Thermovibrio ammonificans HB-1: one gene and its partner. The protein of the gene in region 2 interacts with the protein of the main gene of each other region in a pairwise test. Links are inferred from orthologs where the notes say so. Each region holds a gene or a part of one and is shown on either strand. Other genes may lie near its edges. The genes, in order: eno and rpe.

Region 1 (8,611 bases), 180 kb from region 2 along the record:
AGCTACGGCCCTACGTACGTCGGTGCCTAATATAGGTAAGCCAAAGGCCCAGTGTCAACCCCTACTGGGCCTGAGCTGCAAGCTCCTTCTCAAGCTTGGCAACTGCAGAAGCAACCCTGGACTGCCTGCGGGCAGCTTCGTTCTTGTGAATCGCTCCCCTTGCGGCGGCACGCTCTATCCACTTCATAGCAACTTTGAGCTGCTCTTTGGCAAGCTCAAGGTTCTTCTCCTCAACTGCTTGGAGAACCTTCTTAGCCTCTGTCTTCATCCTGCGCACGTAGTACCTGTTCCTCTGCCTGCGCTTTATGCTCTGACGGAGCCTCTTCTTAGCAGACTTAGTGTTTGGCATTCCGCTCCTCCAAACCCTCTTTTGTTTGCGGAGTGAAGTTTATAGCAAAGAGTGTTTAAAGGCAAGCCCTACTGTTTTATAATGGAAACCGCTCTCTAACAAAGGAAATTTCGGAGGAGAAAGGTGCTGGAACCGGGAACAGAAGCGCCGGATTTCTGCCTACCCAGCGATTCAGGCACACAGGTGTGCCTTAAAGAGCTCAGAGGGAAGTGGGTTGTTCTATACTTTTACCCCAAAGACAACACCCCAGGCTGCACAAAAGAGGCCGAAAGCTTCACCCAGTTGCTGCCGGAATTTGAAAAGGAGGGAGCGGTTGTTCTGGGCGTCAGCCCCGACTCTGTAGAGAGCCACAAAAAGTTCAAGGAGAAAAAGGGGCTTAAGGTTACCCTCTTAAGCGACCCGGAGAAGGAAGTGATATCGGCCTACGGAGCGTGGCAGAAGAAAAAGATGTACGGCAGGGAGTTTATGGGGGTTGTAAGGAGCACCTACCTGATAGACCCGGAAGGGAAAGTTGCCCACGTGTGGAAAAAGGTAAGAGTGAAAGACCACGCCGAGTCGGTTCTTAAAAAACTGAAAGAACTTAAAGAGAGGGAGGAGTGATGAGAAAACTGCTGGTACTCACGGCACTTCTGGCCGTTCCCGCAGCGGCAAACGCAATAGAGATATCTGCGGGAGTCGGCGCCTGGCGCGAAAACCCCAGCGGTTGGGTTGAGTACGTAGACACAAACACCTACGGCACCACAAAGACCAAAGTAGACGTAGACAGCGACCTTAATCTGAGCACGAAGACAAGAGGAGAGGGGTGGTTTAAAATCTCCGGCATCCCGCTACTGCCAGACATAAAGGTGAGCTACACACAGATGAAGTTCTCCGGCAGCGGAATCGTTAACTCATCGTTTACCTTCGGAAAAATCACAGTTCCCACAAAGTCTTACGTTGAGTCTAAGCTCCGGGCAAACCAGGTGGACGCTACCTTAACCTACGGAGTGCCCTTCCTGAGCACGGTTACCGCCGGAAAGGTTAAGGCAAACTTTGGTCTCAACCTGAAAATCATAGACGGCTACATCAAGGTGAGGTATACAAACCCTACAGCCGGAACGGGAGAGGACTCAAAGTCTAAAACCATTCCCGTCCCGATGCTCCACCTGGACGGCGAAATCAGGCCGATAGACCTCATCGGAGTGTCTGCAAGCGGCAACTGGATAGGTTACAGCGGTAACCAGTTCTACGAGTACACCCTTGAGGCAAAGGTTTACCCGATACCCCACGGATTTGTGGGTGTAGGCTACAGGTATCAGCGCTTGAAAATAGACGATATCGGAGGCGTCTCCTCCGACCTCAAGGTTAAGGGTGCCTTTGCCGAAGCCGGATTCTACTTCTAAAGAGGAGGCCTATGAACCGGGCGATAAGGGAGCTTAAAAGCTACCCGATGGACAGGCTCAACAGGGCCAAAGAGGAGATAAAGAGAAAGGGACTTAAGCTGTTCGACTTCGGAACCGGAGACCCAAAGGAGCCCACTCCTTCCTTTATCAGAGAGGCCCTCATAAGGGCCGTTCCCGAGGTGAGCCAGTACCCGACGGTTAAGGGAAGGAAGGAGCTTCGGGAGGCGGCAGCCGGCTGGGTAAAAAGGCGCTTCGGGGTTGAGCTCAACCCCGAAGCGGAGGTGATTCCAACGGCCGGCTCAAAAGAGGCGATATTCCACCTACCCCTCGTTTTTATAGAGGCCGAAAGCGACAAGCGGAAAGTTGTGTTCGGGACTCCGGCCTACCCGGTTTACCTGCGGGGGACTCTGTTTGCAGGCGGGGAGCCCCACCCGGTTGAGTTAAAGTTCGAGGAGAACTTCCTGCTGAGGCTCGACAAGCTCCCCCGCTCGCTCCTTGAGGAGACGCGGATAGTCTGGATTAACTACCCCCACAATCCCACGGGGGCATCGGCACCGTTAAGCTACTTTGAAGAGGTTTACGGCATATGCCGTGAGCACGGGATAATACTGTGCTCGGACGAGTGCTACGTAGACATTTACTTTACCGAGCCCCCTCCGTCGGTGCTCCAGGTGGGGAAGGAGGGGGTTCTGGCGTTCCACTCCCTCTCCAAGAGAAGCGGGATGACCGGCTACCGCTCCGGGTTCGTCGCGGGAGACGGGAAGCTCGTTCAGGAGTACCTGAAGTACCGCTCCTCCTTCGGGGTGGCCTCTCAGGACTTCGTTCAGGCGGCGGCAACAGCGGCCTGGAGCGACGACGGTCACGTTGAGGAGAGGAGGAGGATATTCAAGGAGAAAGCCAAAGTTTTCTCCGAGTTCTTCAAAGAGATAGGCTTAGAGTTTTTACCGGCCGAAGCAACCTTCTACCTGTGGGTTAAAACCCCCAAAGGGGTTTCGGGGGAGAAGTACGCACTCCACCTGCTTAAGTACGGCATAGTGGTATCTCCGGGTGAGTTCTTCGGCAGGGGCGGAGAAGGGTTCTTCAGGATAGCCCTCGTTCCCACTCTTTCGGAGTGTAAAGAGGCCGTAGAGGTGTGGCGCAGAGCACACGCAGAGTTTGAGAGGGTGAGACGTTGAGAATAAGGGAGAAGAGGAAACCCCTCATAGCCGACATCAACCTCTCTCCGATACTGGACCTCTCGCTGATGTTGATTATTTTCCTTGCGGTTACCACCGAGTTTATCTCGGGCGGCGAGATAAAGGTCCAGGTTCCAAAAGGGGGCGCCGCAATAGAGGCAACCGGAGAGGTTGTAAAAGTGGTTATGGACAAGGAGGGGAGAATCTACTACAAGGGAAAGGTGTTTAAAGACCCCCTGCAGCTCGCCCGGGCCCTCCCGAAGGGCAGGGAGGTGTTCATAAAGGCCGACAGGGAAACGCCCTACCAGTTCGTATTCACGCTCCTTGACACTCTGAGAAAAGCCGGTTTCAGGAAGGTGGCACTCGTTGGACAGAGAGTTAAGTAAGTGCAGCTTCAAGGTAAGGGGAGCAGAGGAGACGAAAAAGCTGGGGGAGCTCTTTGCGAAGCTCCTACCTAAAGGTGCCGTAGTGGTTCTGAGGGGGGAGCTCGGCTGCGGAAAGACAACTTTCGTTAAGGGGGTGGCAAGGGCCCTGGGCATAGAAGAAGACGAGGTAACCTCCCCCACTTTCACAATTGTCAACGAGTTTGAGAAGCTGGTTCACGGCGACCTCTACAGGGTTTCGGACCCCGAGGAGCTCCTATTTGCAGGAGCCGACCAGTTCCTTGAGGACGAGAGGTTGAAGCTATTTGAGTGGGGAGACCCGATTGAGTCGCTGACGGAGGTGACTGCAGCGGTTGAGTGCCGCGGCAGCGGAGATTCAAGGCAATTCACCATATACGACTTTACAGGTAAAATCTGCCCCAAACTTAAACGGCTTTGGGAGGAGCTATGTCGAGAATAGTAGATGTAAGGGCAAGGGAGATTCTTGACTCAAGGGGAAATCCGACCGTAGAGGTAGAGGTTACACTCGAGAGCGGAGTTAAGGCAAGGGCCGCCGTTCCGAGCGGAGCTTCAACCGGCGAGAAGGAGGCCCTTGAGCTGAGGGACAAAGACCCCAAGCGCTACATGGGTAAGGGCGTTTTAAAGGCCGTAAAGAACGTTAACGAGGTTATAGCCCCCGAGCTCATCGGTGTTGAGTCTACCGACCAGGTGAACATAGACAGGCTGATGATTGAGCTCGACGGCACACCCAACAAGAGCAAGCTGGGCGCCAACGCAATCCTCGGCGTCTCCATGGCGGTGTGCAGGGCTTCTGCAATGGAGCTCGACCTGCCGCTCTTCAGGTACATAGGGGGAAGCAACGCCAAAGAGCTTCCCGTCCCCATGATGAACATCCTCAACGGCGGCGTCCACGCCGACAACAACGTTGACCTTCAGGAGTTCATGATTATGCCCGTGGGCGGCGGCTGCTACAGGGAGGCCCTGAGGATAGGTGTAGAGGTTTACCACACCTTAAAGAAGGTTCTCAAGCGTATGGGTCACTCCACAAACGTAGGTGACGAAGGCGGGTTCGCCCCCAACCTCTCCTCCAACGAGGAGGCGGTTCAGGTAATACTCAGGGCCATAGAGGAGGCCGGCTACACACCCGGAGAGGACGTTCTCCTGGCAATAGACGCAGCCTCTTCCGAGTTTTACAAGGGTGAGGGCATCTACGAGCTTGCCGGCGAGGGCAAGCGCCTCTCAAGAGAGGAGCTCGTAGACTTCTACAGGAAGCTGGTAGAGAAGTACCCGATAATCTCCATAGAGGACGGAATGGCCGAAGACGACTACGAGGGGTGGAAGCTCCTCACTGCGGCCCTGGGAGATAAAGTTCAGCTCGTAGGAGACGACGTTTTCTGTACCAACACCGAGCTCCTCAGGATAGGCATAAAGGAGGGCTTTGCAAACTCCATACTCATAAAGCTCAACCAGATAGGAACGGTAACAGAAACCCTTGACGCAATAGAGATGGCAAAGAGGGCAAACTACACCGCTGTTGTCTCCCACCGCTCCGGAGAGACCGAAGACCCCTTCATAGCCGACCTTGCAGTGGCCGTAAACAGCGGCCAGATAAAGACCGGTGCCCCCGCCCGCAGCGAGAGGAACGCAAAGTACAACCAGCTCCTCAGAATCGAGGAGACCTTAGGCCCTGCAGCCCTCTTCAGGGGCGTTGACGTCTTCTACAACCTGGAGTTCTAACCTCGGGCCCCTTCGGGGGCCTTACACGATTCTAATATTGCAATTTTCAGACTCCAGTCTAAATTTCCCCTCCAAACCGAAAACCCCCCTCAGGAGGTACGGATTGGAGCTCTCTAAGGTAATGGAGAACGTTTACTTCATAAGGCAGACCGTAGGGGAGCTCGGCTGCCAGAAGGCAGAGCCCGAGAAGGTGGCAGAGCTCGCCTACAACTACTACTGGGACTACAACTGCGAGTACGGCGTTATAACCGCCTTTAACGAAGCCGCCGGCTACCCCCTTACATACCAGCAGGTAAGGGAGGTATCCAAAGGACTGCCCCACAGGTGGAACGCCGTGTGCGGCGCAGTTACCGGAGCCTTCTTCGTTCTTGCAACCACTCTGCCGGAAGAGGAGCTGGAAAGGGGAGTAAAGGAACTGATAGCCTTCCACAACGAAACACCCCTGCCCCTGTTTAAAGGTAGGAGAGTTCCCGAGCTTCCGAAAGTTGCCGTAGGCTCGGTTCTATGCAGGGACTCCATAGTAAACTGGTGCAGGGCAACCGGGATAAACCCCAGGAGCCTCGAAAGGGCCGAAAGGTGTGCGGCCATAACGGCAGACGTGGCCGGGAAGTGTGCAGAGCTCGTCAGCTCCCTTGCAGGCCAGCTGATTAGGGAATGAACTTCACAGAGCTTTACTTTGTAATAGTAGGGGCAATAGGCTTCGGCTACGCAGCAGCGTCGCTCCTTGTAGAGACCCAGCTTGTAAACTGGCTGGGTCTTAAAACTGTAAAGCTCGCCAAGTTCGGCCTCCACCCGCTACTCACAAACGTGCCGGTTCTCTACCTTGTAACGCCGAGGGCGGCACACCTCCACGCGAGCAAACTCCTCAAAGAGGGCAAGATAAAGCCCGCCGACCTCTACCTTGCGATTCTGGCCTCTAACCTGCCCATGCGTCTGATGTTTCTCTACCGCTACTACCTGCCGGTTCTGCTCCCCCTGATAGGGGTTATAGCAGTTTACTACGCCCTGCTGCGGCTGGCCTTCGACGTTATCGTATTCCTGGCAGTTACTGCTATAGGCAGGGTAAGGTACAGGGGGCAGAAGGTAGAGCTCCCCCAGAGCAGCGTTAAGGTGACCTTTTCAAAGGAGGTTCTGAAGGAGGGACTTCTTAAGGGCTTGAAGGAGGCCGCCCTGTTCACGGTGAAGTTTACCCCCATGTTCCTTTTGGTCGTTTTCCTGATAAAGGCGGGGGCCATGAAGTGGTTGACTCAGAAGCTTCAGCCCTTCCTGGGTGGCGTAGGCTTCAACTCACTGGAAATCACCTACATAACAACGGCGGCAATCAGCCCGCCGGTTGCATACGGGCTCATAAAGGTAATGGTTAAGGAGGGGATACCGATTCCCCATATACTGGCAACAATGGCGGTAGGCAACGCGATGTTTTCGCTCCTGAGGAGTTGGTGGGCCTACCTGCTTCCCTACTATGTGGGCCTCTACCCGCTGAGGATTACCGCCGCGCTGCTGGCCCTGCAGGCCGGACTGCCGATAATTTACAATTTCACCGTAGGCCTCCTCCTGATGAAACTCTTTTAAGGTGTAGGATGGACAGGGAAGAGTTAAGGAGGCTCCTATCGGACCTGAGGAGCTTCACAGCCGAGAACCCCGACTGGGCGGTGGTGGTAGAGGGGAAGCGGGACCAGCACGCCCTTGAGATACTCGGGGTAGACAACGTTTACGCCCTGAAGGGGAAGCCCTTCCACGACGCAGCACAGGAGCTGTCGGAGCTGTTTAAGGGAGCCGTAATCCTCACCGACCTGGACAGGCAGGGGGAGGAAATCTTCAAGAAGCTCCAGAAGGTGCTGCCCAGCTACGGCCTTAAGGTTGATTCTTCATTTAGAGAGAGGCTGGGAGTTAGCGGCGTTAAGTTTGTAGAGAAAATACCACAGGAGATTAAGAGGAGGAGAGATGGACGCTAACATCGAAAAGGAGTTTGAGAGGGAGAAAGCTCTGGAGGAGGGAATATTCAAAGCCCTCCACCACTTTAATAAACCCCTTAAAGCGAGGGAGATAGCGAAGTTCCTCGGCATACCTCCGGAAGAGAGGGAAGGGCTGAGGGCGAAGCTGAAAGAGCTCGCAAGGAGCGGGAAGCTCGTGAAGCTCCGGGGCGGCAAGTTCGCCCTGCCCGAGAAGATGGGGCTCGTTGTAGGGAAGCTCTGCGTTTACAGGGAAGGCTTCGGGTTTGTGGACCCGATAGACGGCGGTAAGGGAGTGTTCGTCCCCGGAAGGAGCATGGCCGGGGCGATGAACGGCGACATAGTTGCCGTAGAGATAGTGAAAGAAGGGAGAGAGGGCCGCAGGGAAGGGAAGATTGTTTCGGTAATAGAGAGGGCCGTTAAGAAAGTTGTAGGAAGGGTAGAAAAGCACAAAGGGCAGTGCTTTGTAGTTCCGGAAGACAAGAGAATCAGGTACGACGTAATCCTCACCCACGGCGACTGTAAAAACGTGGAGAACGGCGATTACGTGGTGGTTGAGATAGTCTCCTACCCTTCGGAGACCAGGGGACCGGTGGGCAAGGTCGTTGAGAACCTCGGGAAAACCGGTCCCAAGCTGGACATAGAGCTGATTATAAGGAAGTACGACCTGCCTACAGAGTTCCCGCCGGAAGTCCTTGAAGAGGCCGAGCAGATACCCCTTGAAGTTTCGGAGGAGGAAGTAAAGGGCAGGGTAGACCTGCGACAGCAGCTCTGCTTCACCATAGACGGCGAAAACGCAAGGGACTTTGACGACGCAGTCGCCATAGAGAAGCTGCCCAACGGCAACTACAGGCTCTTTGTTCACATAGCCGACGTTTCCCACTACGTTAAGCCGGGCAGTGCCCTCGACAGGGAGGCCTACAGGAGGGGAACCAGCGTTTACTTCCCCGACAGGTGCATCCCGATGCTCCCCGAGAGGCTCTCAAACGGCATCTGCTCCCTGAACCCCAACGTAGACAGGCTCACCTTCACCTGCGAGATGGAGATTAACAAGAAGGGAATGGTTGTAGACTACAAAATCTACGAGAGCATAATCCACAGTAAGGCCCGGCTCACCTACACGATAGCCCAGAGAATCCTCGACGGCGACAGGGAGGCCATTGAGCAGTTTCCCCACGTTGTAGAGTCCCTGAAGACGATGCTGGAGCTTGCCAAAATCCTCAACAAAAAGCGCTACAAGAGGGGCTCCTTGGACTTCGACCTACCCGAGCCGGTGGTTGTGCTCAACGCAGAAGGGGAGCCAGTTGATATCTACAAGGCCGAGAGGCTGTGGAGCCACCGGATTATAGAGGAGTTCATGATAGCCGCAAATGAAACGGTTGCAGAGTATATGTTCTGGACCGACTACCCGAGCATCTACAGGGTTCACGAATCCCCCGACAGGGAGAAGCTCCAGGAGTTCCTGAACTTTGTAAGGTCTTTGGGAATCAGGGTGCCGGCCGTTAAGAACGATATACAGCCGAAGCTCCTGCAGAAGATACTGGAGCAGGTGGAGGGTAAACCGGAGGAGAAGTTGGTCAACTACCTGATGCTCCGGACTATGGCCCGTGCAAAGTACTCCCCCGACAACATA
Region 2 (12,074 bases):
GCCCGCTAAGGGTGGCTTTACGCTCCTTGAGCTCCTGATAGCGGTTGCCCTTGCCGGTATAGTTCTCACGGTGGCCTACCAGTTTTTCAACTTCGTGGAAAGGGGAGGGAAAGCGGCCGTTGAAACCTCAAAGGCTTCAAACACGATAACTCCCCTCTTTTACCTGCTGTTGAAAGATTTAGAGTCGGTCAACGGAGCATACGGACCGCTAACGGCCCGCAGAGACCTGGACGGCAACGTGACCCAGATAACCTACTACACCGAGAACTGCTACTTCTTCAAGGGAGTCTGCCAGGTGAAGCTCTGGATTCTAAAAAAGGAGGAAAAACCCCTTTTCCTCGTAAGGAGTGAAAGGCCGATAAACGCACTTACGGCAACGCCCTGGAAGGATTCATTCATAAGCGGGAAGGTCTCTTCAATCGACCTACTGGCACCCTCTACAGACGGCTGGAAAGAGGTTAACGTTGCAAGAGGAGGGTTAATCAAGCTAATTCTAAAGATAAAAGGCGAGGGGGAGCTTCCCCTCACCTTCAAGCTCAGAACCTGAACATCTGACTGATTGAATCCCCGTAGTGGATACGCCTGATGGCCTCTGCAAGCATTGCAGATATCGAAAGCACCTTAACGCCCTCGAACTCCTGCTGAAGGGGAATAGTATCGGTAACAACAACCTCCTTAATAACCCCCTCCTTAACGGCCGTTGAGAGCCTCTCAACAGCCGGCCCGGAGAATACAGGGTGAGTGCAGGCCGTATAAACCTCAACAGCTCCGGCTTCCTTAATGGCCCTCGATGCGTTTACTATAGTTCCCGCAGTGTCTATGATGTCGTCTATGATGATGGCCCGCTTCCCCTTCACCTCTCCGATAATGTTCATAACCTCTGAAACGTTCGGACGCGGACGCCTCTTGTCTATTATCGCTATCGGAGAGCCCAGAACCTTTGCAAAGTTCCTGGCCCTTGCAACGCCGCCGATATCCGGGGAAACCACAACGGTATCCTCGCCCCCCATTCCCATCCTTAGGAAGTAGTCGGTCAGAACCGGACGGGCCTCCAGGTGGTCAACCGGGATGTCGAAGAAGCCCTCAACCTGCTTAGCGTGAAGGTCTACAACAACAACGTGGTTAACGCCGGCGGTGGTAATTATATCGGCAAGAACCTTGGCACTAATGGGGTCCCTCGGATTAACCTTCCTGTCCTGACGGCCGTAAGCGTAGTAGGGAATAACGGCGGTAATCCGTCCGGCAGAAGCCCTCTTAAGGGCGTCTGCAAGGAGGAGAAGCTCCATTATGTTGTCGTTTGCCGGCCTGCACAGGGACTGAACGATAAAGACATCACAGTCCCTTACGCTTTCGTTGACAACCACTTGAATCTCTCCGTCGCTGAAACGGCCAACAGTAACGTCTGCAAGCGGAACTCCCAAGTTTGCGGCCACCTTCCTTGCAAGCTCGGGATTGGCGGTTCCGGTCATCAGCTTAACCTGCTTCATATCACCTCTCCCCAAATCGGTTTAACTTCTCTTTAAAGGCTGCAACGTTCTCTGCCGGGTTTCCCTTAAACACGGCCGAGCCGGCCACAACAACGTCGGCACCCGCTTTCAAAACATCTTCCACGTTCGATAGCTTCACCCCTCCGTCAACCTCAATAACAAGCGAAGGGTTCAGCTCAACTGCCAGCTCCCTTAACCTGCGAATCTTCCCAAGGGAAGTGGGTATAAACTTCTGCCCGCCAAAGCCCGGGTTAACCGACATAACCAGAACAAAATCGAGAAAGGGCAGTATCTCCACCAGGAAGTCAACGGGAGTAGAAGGGTTTATAACAATCCCCGCCTTGGCTCCCAGCTCCTTTATCTGCTCAACTATACGGTGGTGGTGAACGGCCGCCTCAAAGTGAAACGACACCCAGTCGGCCCCGGCCTTTACAAAGGCAGGAATATACCGCTCGGGCTCAACAATCATCAGGTGAACGTCTAAAGGAAGCTCCGTTACCTGCCTCAGAGACTCAACAACGGGAATACCAACGGTGATATTGGGGACAAAACGGCCGTCCATAACATCAACGTGCAGGAGGTCTGCTCCGGCCCTCTCTACGGCCGAAACCTCCTGGGCCAGGCGGGCAAAATCCGCAGACAGTATGGAAGGAGCAAGCATCGGCACCATCTCAACCTCCGGTGAAGCCAAATTCTACCAGCGCCCTACAAATAAAAAAAGGGGGCAAGAGCCCCCTTAAAGAAGAGAAATCGAAGAGGGAGTGGTTAGCCGCTTAAACGGCGTCTCCTCCTGAGTAGGGCAAGGGCAACAGCCGCCGGGAGGTAGGAGAGGAGACCTGCCGGCCCAGACGGGGAGAAAGAGCACCCCCCACCTCCGGAGCTAACCCCTGCCGAGGAGCCGGAACCGGCCACCTCCTTAACAAGACCAACCACAACACTTCTACCGGAAGCGGGAGCAACCTGAACCTCAAGACGGTTACCGCTAACAACCTTCGAAGTAACCGTGCCGTTAACCACCTTAACACCGTAATCGGATAGAGGCTCCTTAATCTCAAAGAGCACCTTAAACGGGTTATCGGAGGGAGCAACCGCAACCGCGGCTATTAAATCACCGGCCGAAACCCCTAAAGCAGAAGCGGCTTCCTCGGTTTGAGCACGGGTGGCAATAACTTCACCGTCTACCTCTACCTTAACCGTAGAGTAGTCGAGGATGGCAGCAGGAAAGCCCATAGACTCAATCTCTCTCCTGGTCCAATCTGCAAAGGCATACTCGGTAAGCGTCCGCTGAACCTTCGGCACGAAAGCGGTAGAGTTCTCAACCGCAGGGTCAAACGGGAAGTAGAGGTTTACCTTCCTCGTGAAAACGGCCCCTTGAAGCTCACTCTCCCTACCGCCGTGGCAGTCGTCACACCTCAAAGCCTCCGGAGCAGGTCTTACGTTATGAGAAACCCCGAAAGGAATAGCCGTTGCAATGAGCTTCACCTCCACATCCCGCCCAACGGCACCGGAAACAACCTTTTTCACCGTAGAAAGGGCCGCGCTCACCTCCCGTTGGGTGTTAACCTCGGGAACTCCGTCGGGAGAGCCGTCAAGGCCGGTATCGTCGGTTATCTGAACATCAACGCCGGGAGTAAAGGCTCCGTCCTGGTCAACGTCTATAAAGTTGGGGAGGGCGTTAATAAGCCTCCAACCGCCAGCAGCAAGGTCTGAATCCTGGGATATAACCCCGCTCTTCACCTTCAGAACCAGGTGACCGAAACTACCGACCCTAACCGGTTTACCGCTCGAGTCCACCTCCTCAATAATGTAGCGGGTCGGCAGGTCGTAACTGAGGCCGAAAACCTTAGCCAAGTAACGGGGAATCACCGGCCTAAAGGTCCCTTCCGAATTATCGGCAAAGAACAGAACCCCCATGGCATTGGCAGCACTTAACTTCCAAACCACCTCACCCGTTGAAAAGTCCCTAATCGGGAAGAGGGCAACGTCAACCGGTGTTCCGTTAACGGAGTCGCCGCCCACGTAAACGTTCTTAGTAAGGCCGAGGAAGGTGTAGCCGTTACTGTCACCGGACACCACAAACATAGGTAACGTCCAGTCCATCAGCTTAGCCTCAAAGAAGTACTTCTTAGGAATGTGGCAAGTTGTGCAGGCTACCTTCTCCAGGTGCTCGGCTGCTGCCGGGCCGAAAGCTCTCGAGTGAAGCCCAACCGGGTTCTCATGACAACTCTCGCAGGAAGCGCTACCTGCAAGCTGGTGCCACCTTACCGTAAACGCCGGACCGGCGTTACCCTTTGCAAAATCGTGGGACGGAATGAGCGAGGGGACATCGGGGAAGTAACCGGTTCCTATATAGTCGTGCTTAACAGGGGCGTGGCAATCTACACACCCTTTAACGTTGCCATCTCCTACGTACCTTGCCCACCTGTGAACGTCAACGTTCCTGGGCACCGGAATGAGAGAGCCGTCTACCTTAGAGGAGACGTAGTTCCCGTCGGTAATGGTCTCGTTAAAGAACCAAACTTTAGCCTCCTTTAAACCGTCCGGCTGAAGGTAGCGCAGGTCCTTAACCTGAAGGAGGAAATCCAGCTTGGTTATCCTGCCGTCACCGTCGAAGTCGTCCCAGCCGCCGCCGTGACACTGACTACAGTGCATATCGTTGGAGTGAACTATAAAACTACCGTCAACCTGTAACCCGGCAGTGGCGTTATCGGCGTCAAAGGCAAGGTTGTAGTTAAAGGTGTTATCGGGGTTCAGGGTTGCAATTCCCGAAGAGAGAGTTCCGGCACCTGAAAAGTAACGCAGCTTAAAAGTCGCCAACCTGTAAGAGAGCAGGGGCATATTAAACGTAGAAGAGGGAGCGTAGGGGTTCTGAGAGCCGATAACGCTCGAATGGCACATAAAACAGTTGGGAGCAAGGGTGTTATTTACAGTCTCGTTTCCGGCGGAAATGGTCCAGACAAAAGGAACGAACCGCTTCTCCTTCGGACTCCAAACCGTGTAATCACCGAGAACCTCACCGTTACTGAGGGCGGCCTCTATCTCCGACAGGGACTTCTCGTGAAGGAAATTCCCCTCCCGGTCCCTCTCCATAGGACCGCCGCCAGGGTGGCACATGCCGCAGGCAGCATCGTACTCGGGGGTAGTCATATCAACAGTTTGAGGGTTAGAAGACTTAACGGGCGCCAACTGGCGGTAAGCGGGCGCTCAGAGCTTTCCGTACATTCCCATGTCGAGCTTGCTCAGCTCTTTCGGAAGGCCGTTAGTAAACTGAGAATCGCCGAACCTTTCGTAGTAAAGCTTGTAAACCTCGTCAGAAAGAATCGCCAACCTACCCTGCTGAAAGTGAAAAGAGGAGCCGATAAAATCGACATCGTGGCATGAACCACAGCTCCTCCTGATATCAATAGGCAGGTGACTTTCGCTAACAGGCCTACCGAACTGATCCTTAAGGGTGATAATCGGGTGTGCTTGGGCGGCATACCCCAGAAAAATTGAAGCAGTTAGAAGTTTTAAAAGCAATCGCATGGCCCCTCCCTTTAAGTTTTATTTACTTTTTTGCTTTTTTAAAGGCCATAAATGAAATTAAAGCGGAAATTCCGTCATCAATAATTAAAACTCAACTGCAACGGAAAGGCATTAATAAAATTCATAGATAGACCACTTTTGTAAACTTCTCACTAAATAGGTAAAAGGAGGTAAAAGTTGATTAAGCCCTACAAAGGAATAGAACCGAAAATAGGCAAAAGAGTTTTCATAGCCGAGAACGCAACCGTCATAGGCGACGTTGAAATCGGCGACGACAGCAGCATCTGGTTCGGAGCAATCCTCAGGGGAGACGTAAACTTCATAAAGGTAGGGGCCTGCACGTCCATTCAAGACGGCACTGTAGTCCACGTAACAAACAGAACCCACCCCACAATAATCGGAGACTACGTAACCGTAGGACATGCAGTTAAACTCCACGGGTGCACCGTAAAAGACAACTGCCTTATAGGCATAGGGGCAATCATACTCGACGGCGCAGTAATAGGAGAGAACTCCATAGTTGCCGCAGGGAGCCTTGTCCCTCCCGGCAAAGAGTTCCCTCCGGGCAGCCTCATAATGGGCTTTCCCGCAACGGTAAAGAGGGAGCTTACACCCGAGGAGATTAAAGGCCTTAAAGAGCACGCCCTTAGATACGTTAAATATAAGAACGAGTACCTTGAAAGCTTTAAGTAAGGAGCGCCTCATTGGAAGAGAGACTGACCGAAAGAGAGAGGGATATACTTTTAAAACTTACCGAGCTCTACATAAGGGAAGGAGAGCCGGTGGGCTCGCGAACTCTTCAAAAAACCTTCAAACTCCCCTTTAGCCCTGCCACTATCAGAAACGTAATGGCAGACTTAGAGGATAAAGGGTACCTTTACCAACCCCACACATCTGCCGGCAGAGTCCCCACGGATAAAGGGCTCAAAATTTACATAAATAGCCTCTTCCTCGCACTCGGCGAAGAGGAAGAGATCCTTGTAAACAGGCTGATAGACTACTTAAAGAGCGAAAAAGTCCAAGACCGCGACGAAATACTCCTGAAAGTCTTAGACTACCTGCAGTCTTTTACGGGTTATGTAGGCTTCGGCGTCAACTTGGTAGAGAATCTAACAGTTGAATCGATAACCCTGGTGAAGGTGGCTTCCGAGAAAGTTTTAATAGTTATCAACTTCAAACCCGACTACGTCCTCCACAAGGTCATCCGAGCTTCAATCCCCGAAGGAGAGCTTCAAAAACTCAGCAGAGCCCTAACCCAAAAGTTCCGGGGCAAAACGCTCAGGGAAGTAAAAAGGGAACTGATAGAAGAAATAGACGGCCTCCGAAAGGAGATAGCCGAGCTCTCGTTCAAGCTCAACACCCAAATCCTGAAAACGCTAAACGAAGTCAACCACCTGGAAATCCAGGGAACCGCAAACATAGTAAACATGGTGGCCGACGACATAGCCCGTATGAAGAAGGTCCTTGAAATACTTGAAGAGAAGAGCCTCTTCTTAGAGATACTCAGGAACTTCCTCGAGGAGAAAAAAGAGGTATCGGTAATTCTCGGCTCCGAAACCGAAGTAGAGCCGTTAAAACCCTTCAGCCTGGTTATAAGCAAGTTCAGGATAGGCTTTAAAAACAGCGGAGTCGTAGGGATAATAGGCCCCAAGAGGATGGACTACACAAGTGTTATTCCCCTGGTGGAAAACGTAGCCCGGGCTCTGTCGAAACTGCTTGAAGAGAAAAAATAAGAGCCGGAGCCTTACTGCACACGCCCTTCAGGCTTACCGTTGCTCCCTTCCGGGCCTGGCGGGGTTCACCCTCCGGGCGTTGCAGAGACCCCGGCTGCTATTAATATATGCCCGGTGAACTACTTTTGGGAAGCTTTAAAGCTTTTAAAAGGGTGAAAGAGCTTCAAACCCAAAACCAGCGATAGCGCACTGAACTTGTCAAAAAGAGAAGGCTTATAATCTTGATAGTACGAGGCCCTGTTAACCTTAACTCTAACCTCCTTTTTTTCAGGGTCCACTCCGAACTTCAGAATCCCTATATCGAGTAGCATATCAACTACGCGCCGAAGCTCCTCGTCGTCTTCGGGATAGACTCCCCCGTTAACGTACCTCTCAATAACAGCATCGATATCTATAGCCTTATCCACGGCCGTCTCCAAATATAACTGTTACCTCAACAGCCCAACTAAACCAAGAAAAACACCTAACCCCTCGAGCAGAACCCCTATAGCTCCAAGCTGATATGCCTTAAGCTCAAGAGACTCCATCATCCTTGATTTAAAAACCCCAACCGTTAGCTTATAACAGAAATTTACACATGAACACTATGTAAGTTTTCACAGGCCTTAAAGAAAACAAGCTCCCTTAAAAACTACCTAATATTCAAACGCCAAATCCTTTTTTGTAACAGAGGAGAGGAACTCAGGAAAAGTCTTGAAAACAGAAAAGCTCAAAGGTGGGAATCCAACTGCCGACTATAAACTTAGACCTTTCCCCCACAACGTTTATTTTTAATTTAAAATGGCGGAGGGGGCGGGATTCGAACCCGCGGTACCCCTTTTAGGGGTACACACGATTTCCAATCGTGCCCCTTCAGCCAGGCTCGGGCACCCCTCCGTGCAGAGTGCAAATATAGTCTCTTTGAGCGGTGTTGACAAGTGATTGCTCCTTTAGTAAATTTCCGCTGCCCGCTACATTTTCGGCGTTTTACAAAAACGCCAATTTTCGGAGGAACACAGGATGAAGACCTTCATGCAGAAGAAGGAAGAGGTTCAGAGGGAGTGGTTCCTGGTAGACGCAACCGGGAAAACGCTCGGTAGGCTCGCGTCTGAAATCGCAAAAATCCTCATGGGCAAGCACAAGCCCACCTACACCCCCCACGTAGACGGTGGAGATTTCGTAGTTGTAATCAACGCCGACAAAATCCACGTTACCGGAAGGAAGCTGGAGAAGAAGATTTACTACAAGCACACCCTCTACCCGGGTGGCCTTAAGGAGACCAAGCTCAAGGACATGCTCAAAGAGAAGCCGGAAGAGGTTATCAGGCTTGCCGTTAAAGGCATGCTTCCCAAGAACAAGCTCCGCGACAGGAGGATGAAGAGGCTCAAAGTTTACGCAGGCTCTGAGCACCCCCACGGAGCACAAAACCCTAAACCCCTTGAGCTTTAACGGAGGAGACAATGGCTGAAATAAGATACTACGGTACCGGCAAGAGGAAGACTGCAATCGCAAGGGTTTGGCTTATCCCCAACGGAGAGGGGAAGATATTCGTAAGGGTATCCAAGAAGAAGGAGATACCCGCAGAGGAGTACTTCAACAGGCTCACGCTCCTGAAGATAATGCAGCAGCCCTTTGACGTAACCGGAACAAACGGAAGGTTCAACGTTCTCTGCACCGTAAAGGGCGGCGGTAAGTCTGCGCAGGCAGACGCGGTTAAGTACGGTATAGCCAAGGCTCTCCTCGCCTTCAACCCGGAGCTGAGGCAGACCCTCAAGAAGGCCGGATTCCTCACAAGGGATGCAAGAATCAAAGAGAGGAAGAAGTACGGTCAGAGGGGAGCTCGTGCAAGGTACCAGTGGTCCAAGCGTTAAGGTCGGTATTGTCGGCGCTTCCGGATATACAGGGGCGGAGCTTCTCCGCCTCCTCTCCATTCACCCCAACGCAACCGTTACCTATTTAACCTCCCGCCAGTTCAGGGGAAAGCAGGTTAAAGAGATTTTCCCCCACCTGATTAGAAGCCCCTTTGAAGAGCTCTCCTTCGATGAGTTCAACCCGGAAAGGGCCGTTGAGCTGTGCGACGTTGTCTTCTGCTGTTTGCCCCACAGGGCCTCTTTCCCGGCCGTAAAGGCCCTTATGGAGGCAAGCAGTAAGGTTAAGGTGATTGACTTCAGTGCAGACTTCCGGTTCAACTCCTTTGAAACTTACGAGTCGGTTTACGGAGTTGAGCACGGCGCAAGGGAGCTTTTCAAAGAGGCGGTTTACGGCCTTCCGGAGCTCTTCAGGGAGCAGATAAAGAGAAGCAGGCTCGTTGCAAACCCGGGGTGTTACCCGACAAGCGCCATCTTGGCCCTATACCCGGCGGTAGAGGCAGGAGCCGTGGATACAGACCACCCCGTTGTGGTCGACAGTAAGTCGGGGGTGAGCGGAGCCGGTAGGAAGGAGAGCGTCACTTTTACCTTCTGCGAGGTGAACGAGGATTTCAGAGCCTACTCGGTAGACGGCCACAGACACGGACCGGAGATTGCCGAGAAGCTGGGGTTAAAGAGCGTAAGGTTTACCCCCCACCTTGTTCCGATGAACAGGGGGATTCTGACAACCGCCTACTTTAAAACGGAGCTCTCTAAAGAGGAGCTTCAGCACCTTTACGAAAACCGCTACAAGGGGGAGTTCTTCGTAAGGGTCAGAACCTCCCCGCCGAGAACCCACGACGTAGCCGGAACCAACTTCTGCGACATCTACGTTACAAAGGATAAAGAGAGCGGCCTTGCGGTTGTTGTATCTGCAATAGATAACCTGGGGAAAGGGGCGTCCTCCCAAGCGGTTCAAAACATGAACTTGATGTTCGGCCTGCCGGAAGAGGCCGGACTGAAGCTCTTCAGCCTGTGGATATAGCAACTCCGCCTGCCCTCGGCAGCTCTTTCGCTGTTTTATAATGGTCTTAAGTTCAAAGAGAGGGCAGGAGATGGAGTTTACCACCCTAACCGTAGACCTCCTCGAGGGGAAGGCAACCCTTAGAAGGGAAAAGGGGAAAGGCGTTTTCGGCGTTCTCGACTACGGCTTAAAAGTCCACGAGGAGCTGAAAACCTACAAGCACGCCCCCTACTCCCCTTATAACGCAGTTGTTTTCGGCAAGGGCCCCTTTGCCGGCTCGATACTTCCCGGCTCTCACCGGCTCGTCTTCTTCTTCAGGTCTCCCCTCTACAAAACCCTCTACCCCTCAACCATGGGAGGGGCAGCCTACACCTTCCAGAGGACCGGCGTTGACTTTGTGACACTCATAGGAAAGGCCCAAAAGCCGTCGGTTCTGGTTATAGAGGGGCTCGAAAGGAGCGTAAAGGTTTACGTAGAACCTTTAGAAGAGGAGCTTCAAACCCTCTGGAAGGGAACGACCGAGCGCTTCGGCGTTTACAGCTTCACCGACTACTTAGTGGAGAAGTTCAAAAACAGGATAGCGGGCGAATTCAGGGTTGCCTGCGTGGGGCCCGCATCCCTCACAACCGACTACGGGGCAATCTTTTCGCAGACCCTCAGAAACGGCACTCCCGTAGAGGGGAGCGAAGACTGGGCCGCAAGGGGCGGAGGAGGCAGCGTTCTCCTGAGAGCCCACAACATAGCGGCCGTAATTTTCGGAGGAATCTACAGGGAAGAGAAGAGGGTTATCTCCAACCCCGACCAGACGAAAAAAGTCTTCGGGGCCGTTTACTCCAAGCCCCTCTTCCAGGTGATAACCGAGAAAACGACCAAGTACCGCTACAACCCGAAACACAAAACCGGGGGAACCTTCGGAGAAGACTACTACGCCGAAAGGGAAAAGACCCCGGTTTTAAACTGGCAGATGCCCTACATACCCCGGGAAGAGAGGGTGAAGCTCTTCAAGGTGATAGAGAAGGAGTACCTTGAAATCTTCAACAAGGAGGCGATAGAGACAAAGAGCTGGACAACCTGCGGCGAGCCGTGCCCCGCCGCCTGCAAAAAGGTCAGGAACGGACTGAAAACCGACTACGAACCTTACAACGCCAACGGCCCCCTTGCAGGGAACGTTTACCTGAAGGCGGCAGACAGCGCAGTCAGAACGGTAGACGCCTTAGGGTTCGACGCCATAGAGTTCGGCGGCGCGGCCGCCTGGATATTTGAGCTCGTGGCAAGGGGGATTTTAAAGCCGGAAGAGGCGGGTATAAGCGGTAAGCCCGTTCTCGACCTGAACGAGATTCAAAAAAGCCCCAAGGAGGTATCGAAGAAGAACGCAGAGCTTCTGGTAGAGCTTGCCCACAAAGTGGCATACCCCGAAGCGGAGCTCCACAAACTCCTGGGAAAGGGCAAACGGAAGGCGGCAGCCTTCATAGATAGCCGCTACGGCGAGAGGCTGCCCAAGGGGAAGAGCTCCCTGGACTACGCCGTTTTAGTTGCACTCGGAACGGAAGGTGAGGTAAACCCCACAATGTACTGGGCCGTGGGGAACTTCGTTCCGCTGCCGGTTCAGGGAAAGTACTGGACCTACTACAAGTTCGGGGTATTCCCGGAGCCCGAGGCCCTGGCCGAGAAAATTGCGGAGAGCTCAATATCTGAGTTCTGGTACGACAACGTGGGCTGGTGCAGGTTCCACAGGCGTTGGCTTACGGCAGGGCCGAGCAGCTGCGAGCTGGAGGGTGAGTGTGAGCTTGAGCGAAGCCTCTCAAAGCCCGTTCTCGAAAGGCTGTTTGAGGTTGTTTACGGCGAGAGGATAGACCTTGCAGAACACGCCAAAAACGTTCTATCAAGGCTTTGCGACTACGCCCTCAAGGCGGACTGCTACCCGGTGTTCCCGCCCTCGGAGCGGGTTGTAGACCTCATAGCCGCGGCAAGCAGCGAGTTCGGCAACAAGAGGTGGGAAGAGCGGTTCAAAGAGAGTAAAGTGAAGGCGGTCAGGGAGTACTTAAGCAGCACCCTAACCGCCTACGGAGAGCTCATAGGTTACGACAGGTGGAGGCTATAACTCCTTGAACAGGATAAGCTCCACCGAGCTCCCCTCCGGGAGCTTCCTTACCCCCTTGGGAACAACCATCAGGGCAACGTTGCCGGCCAAAGTAGAGAGGGCCCCGGAGCTCTGGTTCTTCAAGGGCACGGCAACGTAGCGGCCCCTCTCCCTGCTGAAGCTGTAAAGGCAGCGGGCAAACTCCGTCCTCTCGGCCCTCTTCCGGGAGTAAGGCGCCGAGAGCTCTGCAACCACCTTCCTCCTGAAGAGCTCCTTCGCCCCCTGAAGGGCCCTTAAAAAGGGGAAGAGGAAGAGGTTAAAGCTTACAGCCGTTGAGACCGGAAAGCCCGGAAGCCCAAAGAGGAATCTGCCGCCTCCTGCGGCAAAGAGAACCGGTTT

Evidence for each region.
Region 1: the proteins of rpe (region 2) and eno interact in binary tests that used the Escherichia coli proteins (3 or more experiments, as listed by UniProt). The link is inferred for Thermovibrio ammonificans HB-1 from one-to-one orthologs.

The regions. Positions count from the first base shown.
Region 1 is NC_014926.1:534,590-543,200, reverse strand. What follows is about bases 2,882-5,881. They hold eno (phosphopyruvate hydratase), read left to right. Parts: upstream 2,882-3,736; coding sequence 3,737-5,026; downstream 5,027-5,881. Other genes in these bases: THEAM_RS02965 (hypothetical protein), read left to right, coding at 5,681-5,881; THEAM_RS02970 (C-GCAxxG-C-C family protein), read left to right, coding at 5,130-5,684; tsaE (tRNA (adenosine(37)-N6)-threonylcarbamoyltransferase complex ATPase subunit type 1 TsaE), read left to right, coding at 3,273-3,749; THEAM_RS02985 (ExbD/TolR family protein), read left to right, coding at 2,903-3,292; dapC (succinyldiaminopimelate transaminase), read left to right, coding at 2,882-2,906. Outside these bases: rpsT (30S ribosomal protein S20), read right to left, coding at 62-349; bcp (thioredoxin-dependent thiol peroxidase), read left to right, coding at 473-949; THEAM_RS02995 (TIGR04219 family outer membrane beta-barrel protein), read left to right, coding at 949-1,731; more of dapC, read left to right, coding at 1,743-2,881; more of THEAM_RS02965, read left to right, coding at 5,882-6,598; THEAM_RS02960 (toprim domain-containing protein), read left to right, coding at 6,607-6,981; rnr (ribonuclease R), read left to right, coding at 6,971-8,611. UniProt on the Escherichia coli protein: Catalyzes the reversible conversion of 2-phosphoglycerate (2-PG) into phosphoenolpyruvate (PEP). It is essential for the degradation of carbohydrates via glycolysis.
Region 2 is NC_014926.1:344,950-357,023, reverse strand. Bases 324-3,118 are described here. They hold rpe (ribulose-phosphate 3-epimerase), read right to left. Parts: upstream 2,158-3,118; coding sequence 1,489-2,157; downstream 324-1,488. Other genes in these bases: THEAM_RS01980 (cytochrome c3 family protein), read right to left, coding at 2,253-3,118; THEAM_RS01990 (ribose-phosphate diphosphokinase), read right to left, coding at 537-1,487; THEAM_RS01995 (PulJ/GspJ family protein), read left to right, coding at 324-547. In the rest of the region: THEAM_RS02000 (type IV pilus modification PilV family protein), read left to right, coding at 1-9; more of THEAM_RS01995, read left to right, coding at 1-323; more of THEAM_RS01980, read right to left, coding at 3,119-4,577; THEAM_RS09785 (hypothetical protein), read right to left, coding at 4,692-4,814; THEAM_RS01970 (gamma carbonic anhydrase family protein), read left to right, coding at 5,190-5,705; heat-inducible transcriptional repressor HrcA, read left to right, coding at 5,717-6,745; THEAM_RS01960 (hypothetical protein), read right to left, coding at 6,865-7,152; rplM (50S ribosomal protein L13), read left to right, coding at 7,745-8,173; rpsI (30S ribosomal protein S9), read left to right, coding at 8,185-8,595; argC (N-acetyl-gamma-glutamyl-phosphate reductase), read left to right, coding at 8,567-9,616; THEAM_RS01935 (aldehyde ferredoxin oxidoreductase N-terminal domain-containing protein), read left to right, coding at 9,687-11,696; THEAM_RS01930 (molybdopterin molybdotransferase MoeA), read right to left, coding at 11,691-12,074. UniProt on the Escherichia coli protein: Catalyzes the reversible epimerization of D-ribulose 5-phosphate to D-xylulose 5-phosphate.